4 regions of the Streptosporangium nanhuense genome follow, and region 1 is predicted to be linked to each of the others. Evidence: riboswitches for the same ligand, from Rfam matches in the RefSeq annotation. Region 1 holds a riboswitch; each other region holds the start of a gene.

What was found. A riboswitch is a leader RNA that binds a small molecule or an ion and turns the genes downstream of it on or off. The one in region 1 is predicted to bind cobalamin.
Region 2: it holds a riboswitch for cobalamin, as region 1 does, so the genes downstream of both, AC5L38_RS34800 (hypothetical protein) here and AC5L38_RS03015 (ribonucleoside-diphosphate reductase subunit alpha) in region 1, are expected to answer to the same signal.
Region 3: it holds a riboswitch for cobalamin, as region 1 does, so the genes downstream of both, metE (5-methyltetrahydropteroyltriglutamate--homocysteine S-methyltransferase) here and AC5L38_RS03015 (ribonucleoside-diphosphate reductase subunit alpha) in region 1, are expected to answer to the same signal.
Region 4: it holds a riboswitch for cobalamin, as region 1 does, so the genes downstream of both, AC5L38_RS26920 (CbtB domain-containing protein) here and AC5L38_RS03015 (ribonucleoside-diphosphate reductase subunit alpha) in region 1, are expected to answer to the same signal.

Annotation. Positions count from the first base shown of each region.
Region 1 is NZ_JCADBG010000001.1:723,685-729,312, reverse strand. Features, by position in the region: gene AC5L38_RS03020 (ribonucleotide-diphosphate reductase subunit beta) at 1-992, opposite strand, end outside; gene AC5L38_RS03015 (ribonucleoside-diphosphate reductase subunit alpha) at 1,027-3,294, opposite strand; cobalamin riboswitch at 3,411-3,611, opposite strand; gene AC5L38_RS03010 (tripartite tricarboxylate transporter substrate-binding protein) at 3,616-4,635, opposite strand; gene glmS (glutamine--fructose-6-phosphate transaminase (isomerizing)) at 4,865-5,628, opposite strand, start outside.
Region 2 is NZ_JCADBG010000023.1:113,577-119,204, forward strand. Features, by position in the region: gene AC5L38_RS34795 (KAP family P-loop NTPase fold protein) at 1-657, opposite strand, end outside; gene AC5L38_RS34800 (hypothetical protein) at 1,010-1,360, opposite strand; cobalamin riboswitch at 1,468-1,680, opposite strand; gene AC5L38_RS34805 (hypothetical protein) at 2,586-4,493, shown strand; gene AC5L38_RS34810 (M48 family metallopeptidase) at 4,899-5,628, shown strand, end outside.
Region 3 is NZ_JCADBG010000023.1:104,488-110,115, forward strand. Features, by position in the region: gene AC5L38_RS34755 (lytic polysaccharide monooxygenase auxiliary activity family 9 protein) at 1-251, opposite strand, end outside; partial or broken gene AC5L38_RS34760 (IS5-like element ISDge16 family transposase) at 366-521, opposite strand; gene AC5L38_RS34765 (SAM-dependent methyltransferase) at 629-1,426, opposite strand; gene metE (5-methyltetrahydropteroyltriglutamate--homocysteine S-methyltransferase) at 1,813-4,038, opposite strand; cobalamin riboswitch at 4,146-4,358, opposite strand; gene cutA (divalent-cation tolerance protein CutA) at 4,653-4,919, shown strand; gene AC5L38_RS34780 (NsdA family TPR-like regulatory protein) at 4,858-5,628, opposite strand, start outside.
Region 4 is NZ_JCADBG010000015.1:52,545-58,172, forward strand. Features, by position in the region: gene AC5L38_RS26910 (acyltransferase family protein) at 1-903, shown strand, start outside; gene dop (depupylase/deamidase Dop) at 991-2,508, shown strand; adenosylcobalamin (AdoCbl) riboswitch at 2,633-2,766, shown strand; gene AC5L38_RS26920 (CbtB domain-containing protein) at 2,784-2,978, shown strand; gene AC5L38_RS26925 (CbtA family protein) at 2,986-3,729, shown strand; gene AC5L38_RS26930 (histidine phosphatase family protein) at 3,726-4,289, shown strand; gene AC5L38_RS26935 (VWA domain-containing protein) at 4,366-5,628, shown strand, end outside.

The DNA of each region.
Region 1 (5,628 bases):
AAGGATTCGTCGAATGTGACATTCCCTTCCACGGCTATCTGGTAGGCCGAAACCCGGCGTTCGAAGAAGTTGGCCAGCTCCTGCACGTCCTGCAACTCCATGAACGCGAACGGGTTGGCCGTGCCGTACCGGGCGGGCATCCGCAGCCTGACGAGGCGCTGGTCGGCCACGTACTCCAGGTACTGACGCATCTGGTCCACGCTCATCCCGAGCAGGCCGTCGCCGCACAGGTCGGCCGCGAAGGCCAGCTCGGCCGCCACCGCCTCCTCGATCATCTGGGTGACCTGCTCGGCGAGCTTGTCGTCGAACAGGTCGGGCTCCTCGGCCCGTACGGTCTCCACGACGCCGAAGGCGAACTCCATGTGCATGGACTCGTCGCGGAACACCCAGTTCGTCCCGGTGGCCAGGCCGCTGAGCAGGCCCCTGGAGCGGAACCAGTAGACGTAGGCGAAGGCCCCGTAGAAGAACAGCCCCTCGATGCACGCCGCGAAGCAGATCAGGTTGAGCAGGAACGCCCGCCGGTCCTCGCGCGTCTCCAGCCTGGTCAGCCCGCCGAGCGAGTCGATCCAGCGGAAGCAGAACTCCGCCTTGTCCCGGATCGAGGGGATGTGCTCGACCGCGGCGAAGGCCTTGACCCGCTCGTCGTGGTCGGGCAGGTAGGTGTCCAGCAGCGTCAGGTAGAACTGGACGTGCACCGCCTCCTCGAACAGCTGCCTGCTGAGGTACAGGCGCGCCTCGGGGGCGTTGAGGTGCTGGTAGAGATTCAGAACGAGGTTGTTGGCCACGATCGAGTCGCCGGTGGCGAAGAACGCCACGAGGCGGTTGATCAGGTGGCGCTCCTCGGGCGTCATCCGCGCCAGGTCGGCCAGGTCGGAGGTGAGGTCCACCTCCTCGACGGTCCAGGTGTTGCGGATCGCGGCCCGGTAGCGCTCGTAGAACTCGGGGTAGCGCATCGGCCGCAGGGTGAGATCCATGCCGGGGTCGAGCAACATCGGGAAATGCCTTTCGCGGAGCTTTCAGGGACGGCTACTGGCAGGCGTCGCAGTACTCGGGGTTCTCCAGGGAGCAGGCCACGGCCCCGGGATCGGCGACCGGCGCCGCCACGGTGGCCTGCGCGATCCGGGTGGCCGGGCGCGAACGCAGGTAGTAGGTGGTCTTGAGACCCGCCTTCCACGCGTAGGCGTACATCGAGGAGAGCTTGCCGATGGTCGGCGTGGCCATGAAGAGGTTCAGCGACTGCGACTGGTCGATGTACGGGGTGCGCGCGGCGGCCAGGTCGATCAGCGCCTTCTGCGGCAGCTCCCAGGCGGTCCGGTAGAGCGTCCTCAGGTCGGCGGGGATCTCCGGGATGTCCTGGACGGAGCCGTCGGCGCGCTTGATCGCATCGCGGATCAGCGGGGTCCACAGCCCACGGGCCCGCAGGTCGCGGACGAGATAGCGGTTGACCTGGAGGAACTCCCCCGAGAGGGTCTCGCGCTTGAAGACGTTGGAGACCTGCGGCTCGATGCACTCGTAGCAGCCCGCGATGGAGGCGATCGTGGCCGTCGGCGCGATCGCGATCATCAGCGAGTTGCGCAGGCCGGTCCGGGCGACCCGCTCCCTGACCTCCGCCCACTCCTCGGACCCCGCCGCCCCGTAGTGGTCGGGGTGCAGCACCCCGTCGGCGGCCCTGGTCTCCTCGTACGAGGGGTGGCGGCCCCGCTCCACGGCCAGGTCGGAGGAGGTCCGGTAGGCGGCGAGCGCGATCTCCTCGGAGATCCGGGTCGACAGCTCCAGGGCGCGGGGCGAGTCGAACGGCAGCCGCAGCGCGAACAGCACGTCGGCCAGGCCCATCACGCCGAGCCCGATCGGGCGCCACCTCCGGTTGGCCGCCTCCGCCTCGGGGGTCGGGTAGAAACCCAGGTCGATGGTGCGGTCGAGGAACCGCACGGCGGTACGGACGGTCGCGCGCAGCCGCACCCAGTCCATCGCCTCGCCGGGATCCGCTGAGAGGTGGGCGGCGAGGTTGATCGAGCCGAGGTTGCAGACGGCGGTCTCCGCGTCGCCGGTGACCTCCAGGATCTCGGTGCAGAGGTTCGACAGGTGGATGACGTTCTGGGGCCTGGCCGTCTGGTTGGAGGTCCGGTTGGCCGCGTCCTTGAAGGTCATCCAGCCGTTGCCGGTCTGGGCGAGCGTGCGCATCATGCGCCCGTACAGGGTGCGGGCGGGGATCTGCCGGGTGAAGCGGCCCTCGGCCTCGGCGGCCCGGTAGGCGTCGTCGAACGCGGTGCCGTACAGGTCGGTGAGGTGCGGGACGTCCTTGGGGTCGAACAGCGACCAGGTCCCGTCGACCTCGACCCGGCGCATGAACTCGTCGGGGATCCAGTTGGCCAGGTTCAGGTTGTGCGTGCGGCGGGCCTCCTCGCCGGTGTTGTCGCGCAGTTCCAGGAACTCCTCGACGTCGGCGTGCCAGGGCTCCAGGTAGACGCAGGCCGCGCCCTTGCGCCGGCCTCCCTGGTTGACCGCGGCGACGCTGGAGTCGAGCGTGCGCAGCCAGGGCACGATGCCGTTGGAGTGGCCGTTGGTGCCGCGGATCAGCGAGCCCCGCGAGCGGACCCTGGTCCAGGCGATCCCGATGCCCCCGGCGTACTTCGACAGCCGCGCGACCTGCCCGTAGCGGTCGTAGATGGACTCCAGCTCGTCGCGGGGCGAGTCGAGCAGGAAGCACGAGGAGAGCTGGGGCCTGCGGGAGCCGGAGTTGAACAGCGTGGGCGAGCTGGGCAGGTAGGACAGGGTGGCCATGAGCGCGTACAGCTCGGCGGCCTCCTCGACGCTCTCGGACAGGCCGCAGGCCACCCGCAGGAAGAAGTGCTGCGGGCGCTCCAGGACCTTGCGGGTCCTCGGGTGGCGCAGCAGGTAGCGGTCGTAGACGGTACGCAGCCCGAAGTACTCGAACCTGGCGTCGGCCTCCGGGTCGACCAGCGCGTCCAGCATCCCGGCGTGGGCGGCCACGAACTCCGCGAGCCCGTCCTGGATCAGCCCCGCCTCGTGGGTCGCGGCGATGGAGTCGGAGAAGTCGCGGACGCCGTGCTCGGCGGCCTCGTCGGCGATCAGCCCGGCCAGCATCGCGGCGGCGATCCTGGAGTTCTCGGGGTCGGTGATCACCCGTGCGGCGGCCTCGTCGATCGCCAGCCTGCGCTCGTCCGCCGCGTTCCCGGCACTCCCGGCATTCCTGACATTCCCGGTGTTCGCGCCGCCGTCGCCCGCCGCGGTCCCCGCCCCGCCCGCCGCGGTCTCCGCCAATGCCTGTGTCACGTAGTGCCCCTCGCTCGATCGGACTTCCCCGTACGGCTCCGCCGGATGGGCACGCGTCCGCGAGCGATCCCGGGCACGCCGGATCGCCTCGTTCCGCGGGCCCTCCCACGAGGCCCTGGACAATCACGTCACCGGCAGGTCTTCGGACTCACGGGCACACCACACACGCCTACCGGCCGTCGCTTCCCAGGCATGGTTCGCCCAGTGCTCAATGACGGCTTTCGTTCCCGTTCACCGCTGCGGGGCAGTCCCGGAATCTCACCGGGTTCCCTCTTGCCTCGCCCCTCGCGGGGCGAACCAGCAACGAGCAGGATCCTACATCTAGGGGCGTCTGACGCAACTACCCCAACAAGTTGTGGCGGAGGACTTCAACAGCCCGAGCTCGTGAAGCACACCCCGGGTGCGGGCCGTCTCGGTGGAGAGCCACTGGCGGAACTCGTCGCCGCTGAGATAGACCCGGCTCCAGCCTCGGGAGGCGCACAGGGCACGCCAGCGCGGCGCGGCGTCGATCCTGTCACACAGGGCGATCGCGGCGTCCCGGTCCCCCGGGCTCATGCCCTTGGGGCCGAGCAGCCCGCACCAGTCGCTGTACTCCAGCCGGACGTCGGCCTCCATGAGCGTCGGCGCGTCGATCCCGTCGATCCGGCCGCCGGAGGAGACCACCAGGGGCCGCAGGCGGCCCGCGGTGATCTCGGGCCGCAGGGCGCGCGCCGATCCCAGCAGGGCGGCCACCCGGCCGGCCTGGAGCGCGTCGGCGGCGTCCTCGGGGGCGAGGTAGCCCGCGTACTCCAGCAGCCGGGTGTCCACCCCGAGGCACTTGCCGATCATGCCGTAGAGCACGTGGTCGGTGCCGCCCTCCGACCGGCCGCCGACCGTCAGGCCCGCCGGGTCGTCCCGCAGCCGCGCGACGAAGTCCTCGAAGGTGCGCAGGCGGGAGCCGGAGGGGACGACCAGGACCGTCCAGTCGCCGACCAGGCGGGCGATGGGGGTGGCGGCGTTCACCACGGCGGCGGTGTTGGCGATCTCCGCGGCGGCCACCATCGGCATCGCGGTGACGAGCAGCCTGCCCTCGCGCGCGAAGGGGCCGCGAAAGGCGCCGAACGCGTCGCGCGAGGCTGAGCCCAGGGGCCCGGCCCGCTCGACGGCCATCGCGGTGCGCACCAGCCCCGACTGGACCAGGGAGGTCGCCAGCCTGCCCGCGATCCCGGCCCAGCCGTGGCCGTCGGCGGTCGGTTCGAGGATGAACAGGCGCTTCACCACCGGGTCGGTACCGCCGTCCGCGCCGCACCCCGCGGCGAGCACGGCCCCCGCCGCCAGCGCGCAGAACCTCCTACGGCGCATGAGCGCCCCTTCCCCCGAGAACCCCCTATTCCATAGGTTACTTTCACATCACTTTCTGTGACTAAGTGGGGTATGCCCGAACTTCCGGGAACCGTCCGTTCCCGGCCACGGACCACCGGAGAGGACCCCGGAATCAAGGCGTCGGAGACGGCCGCCTCGCGAAAGCCCCGGGAAGCGCGGCGCCCCCGCCCCGGCGGGCCGGGAACGGGGGCGCCGGGGCGAGGGGAGGTCACTCCACCGTGACGCTCTTGGCCAGGTTCCTGGGCTTGTCGACGTCCCGTCCCAGCGCCACCGCGGCGTGGTAGGCGAAGAGCTGGAGCGGGATCGACAGCAGGATCGGGTCCAGCTCGGTCTCGTTCTTGGGCACCACGACGCAGTCCTCGGCCAGCTTGGGGTCGGCCGCGCGGTGGCCCACCATGAGCACCCGGCCGCCCCGGGCGCGGATCTCGCCCAGCGTGGTGAGGTTCTTGTCCAGCAGCTCGTCGTCGGGGACGATCGCCACCGTCGGCATGTCCGGGCCGATCAGCGCCAGCGGCCCGTGCTTGAGCTCACTGGCCGGGTACGCCTCGGCGTGCACGTACGAGATCTCCTTGAGCTTCTGCGCGCCCTCGCGGGCCACCGGATAGCCCCTGACCCGGCCCACGAACATCATGCTCGGCGACTCGGCGTACCTGCCCGCCAGCTCCTTGATCTGCGGCTCCAGCGCCAGGATCTCCTTGATCTGGTCCGGCAGCCTCCGCAGGCCGTCGCAGATCCTGCGGCCGTCGGCGGGAGACAGGTCGCGCACCCGGCCCAGGTGCAGCGCGAGCAGCGCGAAGGCCACCGCGGTCGAGGTGAACGCCTTGGTGCTCGCCACCGAGACCTCGGGGCCCGCGTGCAGGTAGACGCCGCCGTCGCACTCGCGGGCGATCGCGCTGCCCACGGTGTTGACGATGCCGAGCACCCTGCCGCCCTTGCGCTTGAGCTCCTGCACGGCGGCGAGGGTGTCGTAGG
Region 2 (5,628 bases), on a different contig from region 1:
AAGGTAAACTACGTTAGGAAAAGAGCCATTGAGTCGAACAAGCCTGAATAGATCGCGTATCTCCTGGCGCGTGAGCCGATCAATGTCATCGATAAGAACAATGATCCTTCCGTCCAGCTGACTCAAAGCATCAGAAATCTCAATTCTTTGCTCGTGGATGCTTGTATTGAGAGCCTGAGATACTCCCTCCGATGTTTTTTGAGCAACATCGATGATTGCTGCTGCTCCGGGTATGAATTTTAGAGGCGAGAGAGAGGCGGAGTATTTGTTGAACTTCTCGGCAATACTGGCAGTGGCATCTTTAAGCCGCTTCTTTCGGCTTCTTCCGCCGCTCAGCTGCCGAGCCATTTCATCAAAGAAGAAACGGATCAAGTAGTCGGTTCCCGAGAAAAACCATGGATTGAACTCAACGACTTGCACCGCTTCTTGTTCGCGCAGGATGTTGGCAGTTAGGTTCAGTAGCGATGTCTTGCCTGTTCCCCATTTCCCCGTGATTGCCACCACCGCGCCGCGTTCAACGTTCATGGCTTGCACTTCGTCAGCTATTGCAGTCGCTAAGAGCGACCGGTTCAGCAGGTCATCCTCGACGTTGAGAATCGGATCATCCCCTGCAAAGAGGGCGGATCGTCCATTGGGGGTGAGAATCGGCTCGCTCATAACGTCCACCTCGCTGGCTGGGGCCCGTACGTTGGTCGGCCTACCGTACTTCGTGATGAGCTTCGACCGACTCGTCCTAGTGGTCTTTGGTGCGTGGGCGGCGCTGGCCGCGACCGGCCGAAGAGCCGCAGCGCGGCCAGCGACCGCCCGACGCGCGCAGGCCGCCGCAGGCGGACTGCCTTGACCAAGTAATGAAAATCCTCGCGGATCGACCCGCCAACGCGTCTCGATCATGTAACTCAGGGACCTACAGGGCCGGTTGCCCAGACGTCCTAGCAGCTCAGAGTATTGATCACCTCAATGAGTCACTACGCCGAGCGCTCTCCCGCGAATAGTTGCCTTTGCGGTTGAACTAGTGGTAGTTGGTGTCGAACCACTTGGTCATCTCCAGCGGCGCCACCCCCTCGGCACCCCGGGCCATCGCGAAGTACGGATCCGCCGCCCCGGAAAACCGCTCAGGCACCGCGCCCACCAGCGCGATCGCATCCAGCACCTGGTCATACAGCGAGAACGTGTTGGACGGCACCGCATCCAGCCCCGCCCCCGACAGCTCCCGCCACACCCCTTGCCGCAACCCCGCGGCCGTCCCCTGAAGACCGGCGGCATCGACCCGCCCAGCCCAGTAATCCTCCGTCGCCCGCTTCAACTCGCGACGATCCCCGATACGGGGGTAACCCAAAACAGTCGTGGTGACCTTGCTCATGGCGTCCTTCCCTCGGCTCATGCCATGCCGACCCACGGCCGCGAGCGAGGACATGCGAAAGACGCATCCCAGGCCCTCCCACGAGGCCACGGATCACCGCACACCGGACGGCGCACGGGCGACTGGCAGGTCTTCGGACTCGCGGGCACCACACACAACCCCTACTGACCGTCGCTTCCCAGATGCGCACACACCCAGTGCCAATGACGGCGTTCGTTCCCACTCACCGCTGCGGGGCAGCCCCGGAATCACACCGGGTTCCCTCTTACGACTCCCGGCACCGCAACGGCGCCGGGAGAACCAACCGCGCCACGAGCATATGCCAGACACGCCCCCTCCAGCAGACCGGCCGGGCGGTCAGGGGATCCCGCCAATGGCAAGCCGGCAACACAGGCAGTCTCCTCGGCCTGCCCAATCCTGCCGAAGAGACCGCATTCCCCTGTCCGAGCGGCGCTACGCCGGAAGTGGCCACCTACTCACTGCGTCATCCACCCCGGCGGTTCAGTTGAGGTCGCCTTGCGCCACGTCTTCGCGACCTCCGCAGGGTTCTGCTGATGGAGGTTGCGGAGGAGCATTGTTGCCACGCGGACGAGATCGAGGAAATCCCGCCCTATAGGGATCCGGAGACCTTCCACAATTAATGCAAGGCCCTCCTCAAGTCGTTCTGATTCACTTATCGATTGGCCATTGACAACGCGGCCGGTGGCCAAGTCCACACGGGCAAGCATGCGCCTGACGTCCTTCGAACGCCGCCTGTCGGTGACCGGGCTCGCACTCGACGTGCGGCCGAGGGTCTGTCTCCCCTTGCGGTAAGCGGCGTGACCGGTTGCCGCGCTCCATCATCGTGGCCGCGACCGTCGACGGCCCACGCCGGTGTCGGGATGAACCGTCGATTCGACATACTCGAATTCCCGATGAGGAATCCGCCGATCAGCCAGGAAAGTCCATGAATCGAAACCCTTGACAAGATGTCTCGCATTTATCAAGGCTGTGATCAGGTACCAAATCGAAGAGGATTCGAGTTATTCGAATGGTGACGACAGAAATGGCGACGACGAGGAAGTCGTCGAGTACGACCAAGGCGTTCGAGCTGCTGTAGACGGTGGCGTCCGAGTGAACCGAACCAGCGCACATCGGCACCCGTGACGGGGGACGCGCCTCGCGCGCGGCCCCGAGGCCCGGAGCGGCACGAACGGACGCCTTGCTCAACGAAGAAGGAAGCGCAATGAGAGCAACAACTCGCAATCGCAGACGTCGCTCGGCCGTGGCGGCCCTGAGCATGGTCACCCTGGGGGCGTCTCTGCTCCTCGCCGCGACGCCGACCAGCGCGACGTCGGCCGCCGCGACGTCGGCCGCCGCGGACGGGCCCAACGCCTCGATCATCTTGGGCGAGGTCAACGAGGAGAACGGTCTCCGCCAGATCGAGGAGGGTGACGGCGCGACCGCACCCGTGACGGTCGGCGGGCGGAGCGCACGCAAGACCGTGCAGACCTCGGCACCGGCGCAGCACATGTACTTCCAGGTCGACGACGCGGTCGCCTTCGACGGCGCCTTCGTCGCGTGCCTGCAGGTCGAGTACTTCGACGAGGGCGGGGCCACGTTCCGCGTCCAGTACGACTCGACCAGCAGCGCGTACGCCGGGACGGGTTCGGTGAACCGCACCGGGTCGAACACGTGGAAGACGGCGGGCTTCGAGCTGATGGACGCCCGGTTCGCCAACCGCGAGAACGGCGGCGCCGACTTCCGCGTCGAGGCGGGCACGACCGGGGTGACCTTCCACAGCGTGAAGTTGACGATCATCCAGGAAGACGACGGCGTCACCCCGCCGTGCGCGGCCGCCGATCCCGAGCCGGAACCCACCCCCATCCGCTGGCGGCTCAAGTACGACGAGCCGTTCGACAAGAAGATCCGCACCGAGGCGAGCCCGTGGGTGCTCGACGACTACAGCGAGCCGGTCGACGACTTCAACGACGACAACGGCGACCTCTACCGCCTTCAGCTCGGTCCGAAGTTCGACGCGGCGATGGCGACCATGCGGACCTACCGGCAGGAGACCGAGTTCGGCAAGGACGGCTGGCTCACGGCGTCCCTCTCCACGCGTGAGAGCGGCGGGCGGGTCGACGACAGCTACACCGACACCGCCGAACGTCCGTCGATCAAGACGGAGAAGCTGGAGACCGCAGGCGCCGTCGCCAAGATCGCCGTGCCTCACTACACGGGTGGCGCGATCATCCGCAACACCGAGCCGCTGCCGAAGTACTACCGCATCGAGTACGACCTCAAGACGCTCGACTTCGGCGGCTTGCGTAACGGCTCGCTGTTCTACGACGGCAAGTACAACGGGTACAGCCTCGGGGAGTGCAAGACGTTCTACCCCTGGGTCGGCGACCCGAACGACATCGACCCGGCCGACCCCTGCGCCACCCGCTCCGTGCGGGAGGACAGCAACGAGGCGTACAACGCGTTCCACTTCATGTCGATCCTGGACTTCCCGGCGATGCCCCGGAACCTGGCGATGTACCACTGGCACCGCAAGGTGCTCATGGACCAGTTCAGCCCGGCCCCGTCCCGGAACACGAACGGCTACGACGTCTGCAACTCGCTGACCGGTGAGAAGTACCCCTGGGACCAGAGCAACCGCACCACGGTGAACATGCTCTACTTCACGGGTTCGCTCGGTCAGTCGCAGACGTTCGTGACGAGCTGCGACCGTCGGCCGGTTTCCGGCGTGCAGAAGTCGGCCGTGGAGCTGCAGCCCGAGCTGATGCCCCACAAGGACTACGCGTTCGCCATCGAGCGCACCGAGGCGGGTTACACGCTCGAGGTGAGCGGCGTCTTCAAGAACGTCGGCAAGCAGACCTACCGGTTCACCCGGGGCTTCATCGACGACGACGCCGGCGTGATCGGGGCGAACGTCCCGATCTTCCACTACAACGTGGACGCCGAGGAGTACAACGGCCAGTTCAACACGTCGCACACCGCGCAGGGCGCGTTCGGCTCCAAGACGTGGGACAACCAGTGGCCGGCCGGCTCGGCCTACCCCGACTACTTCGTCATCGGTGAGCCGTACACGAACGTCGGTGAGGGCCAGGCCCGCATCGACAACATCCGGCTGTACGTGCCGAAGAAGTAGGCACGGGAAGCTCGCGGTCGAACTGACGCGGCCGCGCCCCTGGGACCTCAGACCGCACCCGGGGGCGCGGCCCGCGCTCCGAATTCACGCGATCCTTCGTTTCGAGTCTTCGATCAGAGGGAACCTGCCCGGCCCACGGACGCGGACGACGCTCCCTCCCGACTTCGCATGGAAGCGTTCCAGTCATCCGCACCGGATTCGGGATTCGGGATTCGGGGAGGTGATCCCGGCCTGGCCGCATGACCGACCGCCCTCGGCGTCTTGCCGCCGTTCTCTGGGTCTGACATTTTGTTCGGCGTGTCCACCGACCTACCGACCGAAACACCGAGCGCGTTCCGGGAGCCTCCGCGGCCCCTCCCGCCCTTTCCGCCGGTTCCCGTCCGGTCGCGCCGAGCGGCCGGTCGCGTGTCCCGGACCGGCGGCTACGTCCTCGCCTCGGTCGTCCACCTTCTGGCACCGGTCTTCCTGGTCATCGGCGTGTACCTGGTCACCCGTCTGACGGTGGCCGGCATCCTGTTCGGCCTCGTGGTCCTGGACCTCGCCTGGCTGCTGCGTCCCCGCCCTGCCCCCTTCCCCGCCTCGGCCATACCCCTCACCCGCTCGGACGCTCCCCACCTGTACGCCCTCGTCGACCGCATCGGCGAGGAACTGCGGGCCCCCCGAGCGGACCTGATCGCCATCAGCGGTGCGGTCAACGCCTCGTTCCGTACCTACGGCCGGCGACGCAGCCGTCTGGTGGAGATCGGCTACCCGCTCTGGCTGATCCTCACCCCGCAGGAACGCGTCGCCCTCCTGGCTCACGAGATGGCCCACTCCAGGAACGGCGACGCCAGACACGGCCTCGTCGTCGGCGGTGCCCTGTACTCGCTCCACGAGCTCCGCGTCGTCACCGGCTTCGGGTGGCAACCCGGTGACGGCCTGTCCGCTCTCGTCACCCAGTGCCTGCTCGCGATCCTGGGCGTTCCCGTCCGCGTCTTGATCTTCCTGCTGGAACTCCTGCTGAACCGCTCCTCCCAGCACGCCGAATACCGTGCCGACGAGATGCAGGCCCAGGTGGCCGGCTCCACGGCCGCTGCCTCGCTTCTGGACGTCTTGATCACCCGGACGCAGTCGGTCGGCGGCTTCCTCACATCCA
Region 3 (5,628 bases), on a different contig from region 1:
CCCTTGCTCTCGTTGCTGAGCTGCGAGAACCGGCCGACGTTGCCGTGGCAGTTCTTCAGGCCCTTGGGACCTTCCACGCTCTGGGGCTCGTAGATGATGTCGCCGCAGCCGGTGACCCGGCCCTGGGCGCACATGGCCTGACGGCTCGGCGGCGACGAGATGTAGCCGTGCGCGTTGGCGGGTGACGCGACGAACACGGTCGAGGCGACGGCGATGATCGCCATCGCGAGGAAGGTGACCGTTCTGCGCATGTCCTGCTCCTTCGCTGGGGGGTGACTCGAATATAAAAGAAAGTTTCCTAACAGTAAACATTCGAGTCATGAAAGATTCGGGAGCCGGTCAGGCGTGACGGCCTCTTCGGCCGAGCCTCGGGAGCGACGTTTCCCACGGTCGGCCGCCCGGTCGCCCTTTTCGGGGATGACGGCCTCGACGTGGCGTCGGAGCAGGTGGACGCGGTTGCCGCGAGAGGAGCAGGCCCTGTCGGCGGCCACCGCGGCAGGGCGGGTGCGCGGGCGGCCTGCAGCTGGGTGTGCTCGCCCGGCAGCTGGATGTGCTCGCCCGGCCGTTTCGCGAACCTGGAACCGGTCCCCATCGGGACCCGGCGGACGTCTCTCGAGGGGGCGTGCCCCTACGGAACTCTGGCGACCATGCCGAAGACGCCGGGCTTCGCGGGGTCGGGGATGGGGTCGAAGTCGTCCTCGGGACGCCAGCCCTGAACGGGGACGATGCCCGGAGCCAGGAGTTCCAGGCCCTCCAGCCACGCGGCCATGTCCGCGCGGGTGCGGCCGACGGCGCCTCCCTGACGGGTGTGGCCGTACAGCTCGTGGCCCTTCCTCGCCAGGTCTCCGGTCAGCTCGCCGGGGTGGCCGTGGGAAATGACCACGTGGCTGCCGGACACCAGGAGGCGACGGAGCTCGGCGACGATGCTGGCCGCCTCCTTGTCATCGGGAATGAAGTGCAGGACGGCCAGCAGCAACACCCCCACCGGCTGGGTGAAGTCCAGGTAGTCCTGGACCGTGGAGTCCTGGAGGAGGGCTGCCGGGTCGCGGATGTCGGCCGGGACGACCCTCGTGCCGGGGTTGTCGGCGAGCAGCGCGCGGGCATGGACGAGCACCACGGGATCGTTGTCGACGTAGACCACCCGTGAGTTCGGCGCCACGCGCTGGGCCACCTGATGAACGTTCTCCTGCGTCGGCAACCCGGCGCCGATGTCGAGGAACTGGCGGACGCCCGCGTCGACGAGGACGCGCACGGCCCGGCCCAGGAAGGCACGGTTGGCCCTGGCGTTCTCGCGCGCGTTCGGCACGGCCCGGAGCACCACGTCGGCGGCCTCGCGATCCGCGGCGAAGTGGTCCTTACCGCCCAGCAAGTAGTCGTATATGCGCGCCGCACTCGGCACGCTCAAGTCCACGCCCGGTATGTCCATGGGCGAAAGGCTAGTGAATCAAGCTCCTTCGCCGGCGATTTTCCCGCAAGGGCCGGACATCGCCCCTCGGCCGCCCGAGCGAGGTCTGCGCGCTCACCAGGAGTCGCCCCGGATCGCCGCGGTCACCCCGGAGAGGACCGATCGGCGGGCCAACCGGAAGAAGACCGGAAGATGAAAAGTTCAGCGGGCCGGAGCGCTACCGGCGGCGCGACACCGCCGAACACCGTTTCCAGAACACCGTTTCCAGAAGATCAAGCCCTGGCTGGGGCCGGCCACCCGCTACGACAGAACCCCGGCAGGCCACGAGACCGGCCCCTGTCCCCGAGGCTCGGTCATGTGGCTGAGGCTCCTCACCTCAACCACATGATCCGAACTCTGAACAGCTTCTAGACCGCTTCCGCCCGGACACGCAGGGCCGCCTCGACCATGTTCCTGAGGCTGGCCTCCGTCTCCGGGTAGCCGCGGGTCTTCAGGCCGCAGTCGGGGTTGACCCAGAGCAGGGCCGGATCCACCGAGGCCGCGGCCGTGCGCAGGGCGGTCTCGATCTCACCGGCCGAGGGCACCCTGGGCGAGTGGATGTCCCACACGCCGGGCCCGATGCCGCGCGCGTAGCCGAAGGCGCGCAGGTCGTCCAGGAGTTCCATCCGGGAGCGGGCCGCCTCGACGCTGGTCACGTCGGCGTCCAGGTCGCCGATCGCACCGATGATCTCCCCGAACTCCGAGTAGCACATGTGGGTGTGGATCTGCGTGCTGTCGGCGACCCCGCTGGTGGCGAGCCGGAACGCGGCGACCGCCCACTCCAGGTAGGCCTCGCGGTCGGCTCGCCGCAGCGGCAGCAGCTCGCGCAGCGCGGGCTCGTCGACCTGGATGATCCTGATGCCCGCCGCCTCCAGGTCGCGGGTCTCGTCGCGCAGGGCGAGCGCCACCTGCCTGGCGGTCTCGCCCAGCGGCTGGTCGTCGCGGACGAAGGACCAGGCCAGCATCGTCACCGGGCCGGTCAGCATGCCCTTGACCGGCTTCTTCGTCCGCGACTGCGCGTAGGAGGCCCAGCGCACCGTCATCGGCTCGGGACGCGAGACGTCGCCGAACAGGATCGGCGGGCGGACGTAGCGGCTGCCGTACGACTGCACCCAGCCGTGCTCGGTGGCGGCGTAGCCCTCCAGCATCTCCGCGAAGTACTGGACCATGTCGTTACGCTCGGGCTCGCCGTGCACCAGCACGTCCAGGCCGATGTCCTCCTGCAGCGCGATGACGCGGTCGATCTCGGCCTCCATCCTGCGCTCGTACCCGGCCCTGTCGATCTCGCCCGAGCGCATGGCGGCGCGGGCCTGGCGCACCTCGCCGGTCTGCGGGAAGGACCCGATGGTGGTGGTGGCCAGCGGCGGCAGGCCCAGGTCGGCGTTCTGCACGGCGAGCCGCTCGGCGTGCGGGGCGCGCGAGGTGCCCTCGCCCAGGGCGTCCAGCCTGGCCCGCACCCGGGGGTTGAGGAACCGCTCCGCGGCGCTCTCCCCCGCGATGACCTCCTCGCCGTTCAGCGCCCTGCCGATCCGTACGACCTCGGCGACCTTCTGCCTGGCGAAGGCGAGCCGCCCGCGCAGCCGCGGGTCCAGCGAGGTCTCGGCGTCCAGGTCGAGCGGGACGTGCAGCAGCGAGCAGGAGGTGCTCACCACCAGCCGGTCGCTCAGCCCGAGCAGCGCCGCGCAGGTCGCCAGCGCCTTCGCGGTGTCGGTACGCCAGACGTTGCGGCCGTCGACGACCCCGGCGACGAGGGTCTTGCCGGGCAGCCCGCCGACGGCGGCCAGCGCCTCCAGGTTGCCGGGCGCCGAGACGAAGTCCAGGCCGACGGCCTCGACCGGGCCGCGGGCCAGGATCTCCAGCGCGGGCCCGATCTCGCCGAAGTAGGTCGCCACCAGCAGCCGGGGGCGGCTGCTCAGTTCACCCAGCCGCACGTAGGCCCGGCGCAACGCGGCCAGCTCCTCCTTTGTACGGTCGGCGGCGAGCACCGGCTCGTCCAGCTGCACCTCGGCCACCCCCGCCGCGGCCATCCGTTCCAGCAGCTCGGCGTAGGTCTCCAGCAGGCCGTCCAGCAGCCGCAGCGGCGCGAAGCCGGGCTCGGTGGACTTGGCCAACAACAGGAACGACAGCGGCCCGACCAGCACCGGCCGGGTCTCGACGCCCAGCCGCCGCGCCTCGGCGTGCTCGGCCAGCGGCTTGCTCCAGTCGAGCCGGAACCGGGTCTCGGGGCCCAGCTCCGGGACCAGGTAGTGGTAGTTGGTGTCGAACCACTTGGTCATCTCCAGCGGCGCCACCCCCTCGGCACCCCGGGCCATCGCGAAGTACGGATCCGCCGCCCCGGAAAACCGCTCAGGCACCGCGCCCACCAGCGCGATCGCATCCAGCACCTGGTCATACAGCGAGAACGTGTTGGACGGCACCGCATCCAGCCCCGCCCCCGACAGCTCCCGCCACACCCCTTGCCGCAACCCCGCGGCCGTCCCCTGAAGACCGGCGGCATCGACCCGCCCAGCCCAGTAATCCTCCGTCGCCCGCTTCAACTCGCGACGATCCCCGATACGGGGGTAACCCAAAACAGTCGTGGTGACCTTGCTCATGGCGTCCTTCCCTCGGCTCATGCCATGCCGACCCACGGCCGCGAGCGAGGACATGCGAAAGACGCATCCCAGGCCCTCCCACGAGGCCACGGATCACCGCACACCGGACGGCGCACGGGCGACTGGCAGGTCTTCGGACTCGCGGGCACCACACACAACCCCTACTGACCGTCGCTTCCCAGATGCGCACACACCCAGTGCCAATGACGGCGTTCGTTCCCACTCACCGCTGCGGGGCAGCCCCGGAATCACACCGGGTTCCCTCTTACGACTCCCGGCACCGCAACGGCGCCGGGAGAACCAACCGCGCCACGAGCATAACCCGCCCTGCCGAGGAGACCATGCTCCCCCTGTCCAAGTGGCGCTATGCAGGAAGCGGCCACCGACGCGGCGCCCCCTTCTGGACCGAGTCTGCTCGGCAACACATCGCTACTGCTCGCAAGGTCGCCAAGGAACGGGCTCATCGTGAAATGGAGTGACTTCATAAGACTGCGTTCCAGCCGCCCGGAAGCCATCTTCACTCTTCTGTACCGGATACAGGGAAGTGATCTAGGCTTGGCCACATGACTGGCTACCTTCAGGTTTCGACCACAGTGGACAGCCGTGATGCGGCGATGAATCTTCTCAGATCTGCCATCCGTGCGAAATTGGCAGCATCGGGTCAAGTCTTCGGGCCTGCACAGTCTGTTTTCTGGCATGAGGGGAAAATAGGCGAAGGGGAAGAGTGGCAGATCTTCCTGAGGACGACCGCGGATCGCTACTCGGACTTGGAGTCACATTTGATATCCGAGCATCCGTGGAACAACCCTGAAGTGACCTTCACATCGATTGACGGTGGATCGGCTCCGTACTTGGAATGGCTGAGAAAGACGACGGCATAGCCATACGGTCGAATAGTTCGGCGACAGATGGCAGCGACCTATGATTCTCAAGTCGCTCAAGAACGGCACTGGCGCGCTGGCGTGGACGAATTGACGCGACATCCACGGAAAGGCTCAGTGACTGACTCAGCGCGGCAGATGCGCGTTCGATCTCCCCGGCGTCTAGATACGCTTCTGAAAGCCAGGTCATATAGAGGGACTTGTCTCGGGCGTGGGTGTCCTCGTACTTCGAGAGGGCATCCTCAAGAACGGCAATACCCTTAACGGGTTGATTCAGCGCGACCCAGCACCGTCCCGTCATGATCTGAAGTTCGAGCCGGTCAACCCAGAGCGCCCAATCTGGATTTGGCTCGCCACTGCTCTCCTCAAGTGCCCTACCGGCTTCTTCGAGGGCTCTTTCGACCTCAACCTGGTATCTCTGCCCTTCAGACGCGTACGCCCATGCCGCCCGCTCCAGCAGGAGTGCCCTGACCGCAGAGGGAGTCCCTCGCTCCGCCACCCGGCACGAAGCATCCGCTTCCTGAATCCCCGGAGAGCCGTAACTCACTTTCTGATAAGCCAGGAACGCCAGCGAGTTGGCAAGAAGAGCGGTGTCTCCGGCATCGGTGGCGGCCGACAGGCTTTTCTTGAAAAGCTGCCTCGCCCTCTTGGCCCATCCTGCGTCGAAGGCAGCCCATCCCGCCTGTTGTGCTTGCTCGCTGACCACGCT
Region 4 (5,628 bases), on a different contig from region 1:
GGGGCGTTCGCCCTCTCCCGGCTGGTGCGGCTCTTTCCCGCCTACTGGGTCAGCGTGGCCGTCACCGCCGCGGTCTACGGGCTGACCGCCGCCACGGCCCTGGACCCCAAGCTCAGCCTCGGCGAGTACGGGGTCAACCTCACGATGCTCCAGCGGGCCTTCGGCGTCTACGACGCCAACGGCGTCTACTGGTCGCTCTGGGTGGAGCTCCGCTTCTACGTGCTGATCTCGATCCTGGTGATCATCGGGGTGACGCTCAACCGCTGCCTGGTCTTCATGGGCGTCTGGCTGCTGGCGGCCGGGTTCTTCACCGGGAGCGAGGAGGCCTGGGTCGATCTCGTGGTCATGCCCAAGTACGCGGCGTACTTCGTCGGCGGCATGGCGTTCTTCCTGATGACGAGGTTCGGTCCCAGGCTCGTCCTGTGGTGCCTGGCGGGGATCAGCGGGGGCCTGGCCGTCAACGCGGCGCTCGACCGGGTGGCCGGGCGGATCGAGAACGTCGGCTACGCCGCGATGCCCGTGCCCGAGTGGGCCGTGGTCGCCACCGTGGTGGGTTTCTACGCCCTCATGGCGATGGTGGCACTCGGCTGGCTGGGGTGGCTGCGCTGGCGCGGCCTGGTCGTCCTGGGGGCGCTGACCTACCCGCTCTACCTGTTCCACACCCCGGCCGCGGTGCTGATCGTCCCCGCCCTGCGGGACGTGCTGCCGCCCGCGCTGACCGCGCTGGTCACCGTGCTGGCCGCGATGGCGTTCTCCTACCTGGTGTACCGGGTGGCCGAGCGCCCGCTTCAGGAATTCGTCAAGTCCAGGAGGCGGAGAAGGGGCACATCCCCGCCCTCGTCACAGTTCCCCGCGCTCTCCTCGATCCCCCTCTCAACGGGCGAAAAGGCTTCGGTGCCATAACTGTCCGACCACCGGGCATAGTGAAGGGTCTAGGGTCGGGAATAGATACCACGGAGAGAAACAGTCCCTGACGAACAGAGGGTGCGCATGACGGTACGGCGGGTGATGGGCATCGAGACCGAATACGGCATCTCCGTGCCCGGACAGCCGGGGGCCAACGCGATGGTGACCTCCTCTCAGGTCGTGAACGCCTATCTGGCGGCCTCGGCCGCCAGGGCACGGCGCGCGCGATGGGACTTCGAGGAGGAGAACCCGCTGCGGGACGCACGGGGGTTCGACCTCGCGCGGGAGGTGGCCGACCAGAGCCAGCTGACCGACGAGGACCTCGGCCTGGCAAACGTGATCCTCACCAACGGGGCCCGGCTGTACGTCGACCACGCCCACCCCGAATACTCCACGCCCGAGTGCACCAATCCCCGGGCGGCGGTGATCTGGGACAAGGCGGGCGAGCGGGTGATGCACGACGCGGCGGTCCGCGCCTCGGCGATGCCGGCCAACGCCCCGATCCAGCTCTACAAGAACAACACCGACAACAAGGGCGCCTCCTACGGCTGCCATGAGAACTACCTCATGCGCCGGGCCACCTCGTTCGCCGACATCGTCAGGCACCTGACGCCGTTCTTCGTCTCCCGGCAGGTCGTCACCGGCGCGGGCAAGGTCGGCATCGGCCAGGACTCCCGGGGCGAGGGCTTCCAGATCAGCCAGCGGGCCGACTTCTTCGAGGTCGAGGTGGGCCTGGAGACGACGCTCAAGCGGCCGATCATCAACACCCGGGACGAGCCCCACGCCGACCCGGAGAAATACCGCCGCCTGCACGTCATCATCGGCGACGCCAACATGTCGGAGATCTCGACCTACCTGAAGCTGGGATCGACCGCGCTCGTCCTGGCCATGATCGAGGACAACTACTTCACCCGCGACCTGGCCGTGGACAACCCCGTCCAGGCCCTGCGCGCGGTCTCGCACGACCCGACGCTGAAGTACGAGATCGCCATGCGCGACGGCCGCAAGCTGACGGCGGTGCAGCTGCAGATGGAGTACCTGGAGCTCGCCCGCAAGTACGCCGAGGAGCGCAGCGCCAACGGCCTGGACGAGCCCACCAAGGACATCCTGGAGCGCTGGGAGTCGGTCCTCACCCGCCTGGCGGAGGACCCGATGCAGCTGTCCCGGGAGCTCGACTGGGTGGCCAAGCTGGAGCTCCTGGAGGGCTACCGCACCCGTGACGGCCTTCCCTGGTCGCACCCGCGCCTGCAGCTCGTCGACCTCCAGTACTCCGACATCCGTCCCGACCGGGGGCTCTACAACCGGCTGGTCGCCCGGGGCCGCATGCAGCGCCTGGTCACCGAGGAAGAGGTCCAGCGGGCGATCGAGGTGCCGCCCAACGACACCCGGGCCTACTTCCGCGGCCGTTGCCTGAGCCAGTACAGCGAGTCGGTGGCCGCAGCCTCCTGGGACTCGGTCATCTTCGACATCCCCGGCCGCGAGTCGCTGCAGCGCGTCCCCACCCTTGAGCCGCTGCGCGGCACCAAGGCCCACGTGGGCGAGCTGTTCGACCGCTGCCGTACCGCCGCGGAGCTGGTGACGGCGCTGACCGGCGAGCAGTGACCTCCTGAAAGGAGGGGGCGGCCCGGCCGGGCCGCCCCCTCCTTCGGCGTGCCTGGACCCCACGCTGACCGGATCCCGGCAAACCGGACACTCGGATTGACGAGGGACGGAGAACCGGGATACGTTCCGGGTGTTTTGTGGCGGTGCGAGGGAAATCCGGTGAGATTCCGGTGCGGTCGCGCCACTGTAACCGGCTCCCCGGAGCCGGAAGCCAGGTCACACTCGGCCGCCACCGACCTACGAAAAGGGACGCGTCAATCCCGGAGGAGGTAGCCGTGAGCCAGATCTCGGCACCGCACGTTCAGCCCATCCCATGGCCCTCGCTCACCCGCTGGCTGCTCGCCGTACCGGTGCTGCTGCTCCTCGCCTACCTGGTCACCTTCGACCAGGGAGCGATCTCCCAGGCGGGAAACTACCTGCACGAACTCATGCACGACGGGCGTCATCTGCTCGGCGTTCCGTGCCACTGAGCCACAGGTGATCACCAAACTCATCGTCCGGGGCCTCGTCGCCGGACTGCTCGCAGGGCTGCTCGCGGCCGTCTTCGCCTACACCGTCGGCGAACCGCGCATCGACCAGGCCATCGCGCTGGAGGAGGCGGCCGCCGCGGCCGCCGCCCCGGCCGGATCACACGACGACACCGGTGCCGCCGCCCACTCCCACGACGAGGAGGAGGCCCTGGTCAGCAGGGACGGCCAGCGCTTCGGGCTCTTCCTCGCCCTCGGCCTGTACGGCCTGGCGGTCGGAGGGCTGTTCTCCCTCGTCTACGCGGCCGTACGCGGCCGGGCGGGGCCCCGCTCGGAACCGGTGCTCGCGGTGAGCCTCGCCGCCGCCGCGTTCACCTCCGTCGTCCTCATCCCTTTCGTGAAATATCCAGCCAACCCGCCGGCTGTCGGCGACCCGGAGACCATCAACCAGCGCACCGTGCTCTACCTGGTCGCGGTGGTCATCGGGATCCTCGCCGTCGCCGCGGCCGTCGCCGCCTACCGCTACGCCTCGCGGAGCGAGCCGTGGGTGCGCTGGCTGTCGGCGGGCGCCACCCTCCTGGTTCCCGTCGTCGCGGCCTGGATCCTCCTGCCGGAGATCTCGGAGGTGCCCCAGGGCTTCCCCGCCGACCTCCTGTGGGACTTCCGGGTCGCCTCCATCGGGACACAGGTGGTCTTCTGGGCCGGTGTCGGCGCGCTGTTCGCCTTCGCCGCCCGCAGGCGCGGCCCGGTGTGACGACCCCCTCGGGGGTCACCCGCCTGCTCCTGGTCTGCCACGCCTCCACCTCGGCAACGGTACGGGCCGCGTTCCCGGGTGACGAACCACTCGACGAACGCGGCCTGCGCCGGGCCGAGGGGATGGCGCGGGACCTCGGCCCGGGACCCGCGGCCTGCCCGGCCGAGCTGCGCTGCGTCCAGACGGCGGCGGCGCTCGGCCTGCGGGCCGAGCGGGATCCGCTGCTGGCCGACTGCGACTACGGCCGCTGGAGCGGGATGACGCTCGGCGAGGTCGAGGCCGCCGAGCCCGAGGCGCTCGCCTCCTGGCTCGGCGACCCCGGCGCGGCGCCGCACGGCGGGGAACCGGTCACCGCGCTCCTGGCCAGGGTGTCCGGCTGGCTCGCCGCCCGCGCCCCCGGCAGGGCCGTCGCGATCACCCACCCGGCGGTCATCCGCGCCGCGGTCGTCCACGCCCTCGGCGCCCCCGCCCGGTCGTTCTGGCGCGTCGACGTCGCGCCACTGGCCCGTGTGACGCTCACCGGGCGCGGCGGGCACTGGCGGCTCAGCTACTTCCCATGACGGTTCGCCGACGGTTCGAGCACCCGGCGACCCCTTGACTCGACTGACCCGACGAGACGGACAGGAGATCCCGAAGGTGCGTGACTCCCGCTATCCCTTCACCGCGATCGTGGGGCTGGAGGACCTGAAACTCGCGCTGATCCTCAACGCGGTCTCCCCCCGCGTCGGGGGAGTGCTGGTCAGGGGGGAGAAGGGCACCGCCAAGTCCACGGTCGTGCGGGCGCTGGCCGCGCTCCTGCCGCCCGTCGAGGTGGTGGCCGGCTGCCGCTTCTCCTGCGACCCCGCCGCCCCCGACCCCGGCTGCCCGGACGGGCCGCACGAGGCCCGTACGGGAACGGAGCCCCAGCCCGGTGAAGCTCAGCCGGACGGAGCCGAGCCGGGCGGGGCGCGGGACGGCGCCGCGCGGCCCGCCCGCCTGGTCGAGCTGCCCGTCGGCGCCTCCGAGGACCGCCTCGTCGGCTCCCTCGACATCGAGCGCGCCCTCACCGAGGGCGTGAAGTCCTTCGAACCCGGCCTCCTGGCGAGCGCCCACCGGGGCGTCCTGTACGTGGACGAGGTCAACCTCCTGCACGACCACCTGGTGGACCTGCTGCTCGACGCCGCCGCCCTCGGCACCTGCTACGTCGAGCGCGAGGGGGTGTCGGTGCGGCACGCGGCCAGGTTCCTGCTGGTCGGGACGATGAACCCCGAGGAGGGAGAGCTGCGCCCGCAGCTGCTCGACCGCTTCGGGCTGACCGTGGAGGTCCGGGCCTCGCGGGAGCCGTCCCAGCGGGTGGACGTGGTACGGCGCCGCCTGGCCTACGAGACCGACCCCGACGCCTTCGCCGCCGCCTGGTCGGACGAGGAGCGGGCGCTGGCCGCGCGCATCGCCGAGGCGCGTGCCAGGGTGCCCCACGTCGTGCTGCCGGACGCGGCGCTGCTCAGGATCGCCACCGTCTGCGCGGGGTTCGAGGTGGACGGGCTCCGGGCCGACCTGGTCACCGCCGGTGCGGCGATCGCGCACGCCGCCTGGCAGGGCCGCGCCTTCGTCACCGCCGACGACGTACGGGAGGCGGCCAGGCTCGCGCTCCCGCACCGCCGCCGCCGCGACCCCTTCGACGCGCCGGGCCTGGACGAGTCCAAGCTCCAGGACCTCCTGGACCGGATTCCCGACGACCCCGAGGAGCCCGACGACCCCGGCGGCCCCGGCGGCCCCGGGGGCACCGACCCCGACGGGGGGCCGGACGGACCGGCGCCCGACGGCGGCCCCGAGGCCGAGGACGCCACCTCGGACGGCCGGGGCGACTCCGGCGGGGACGCCCCCCGGTCCGGGACCCAGGAGGGCCCGGACGTCCCGGGT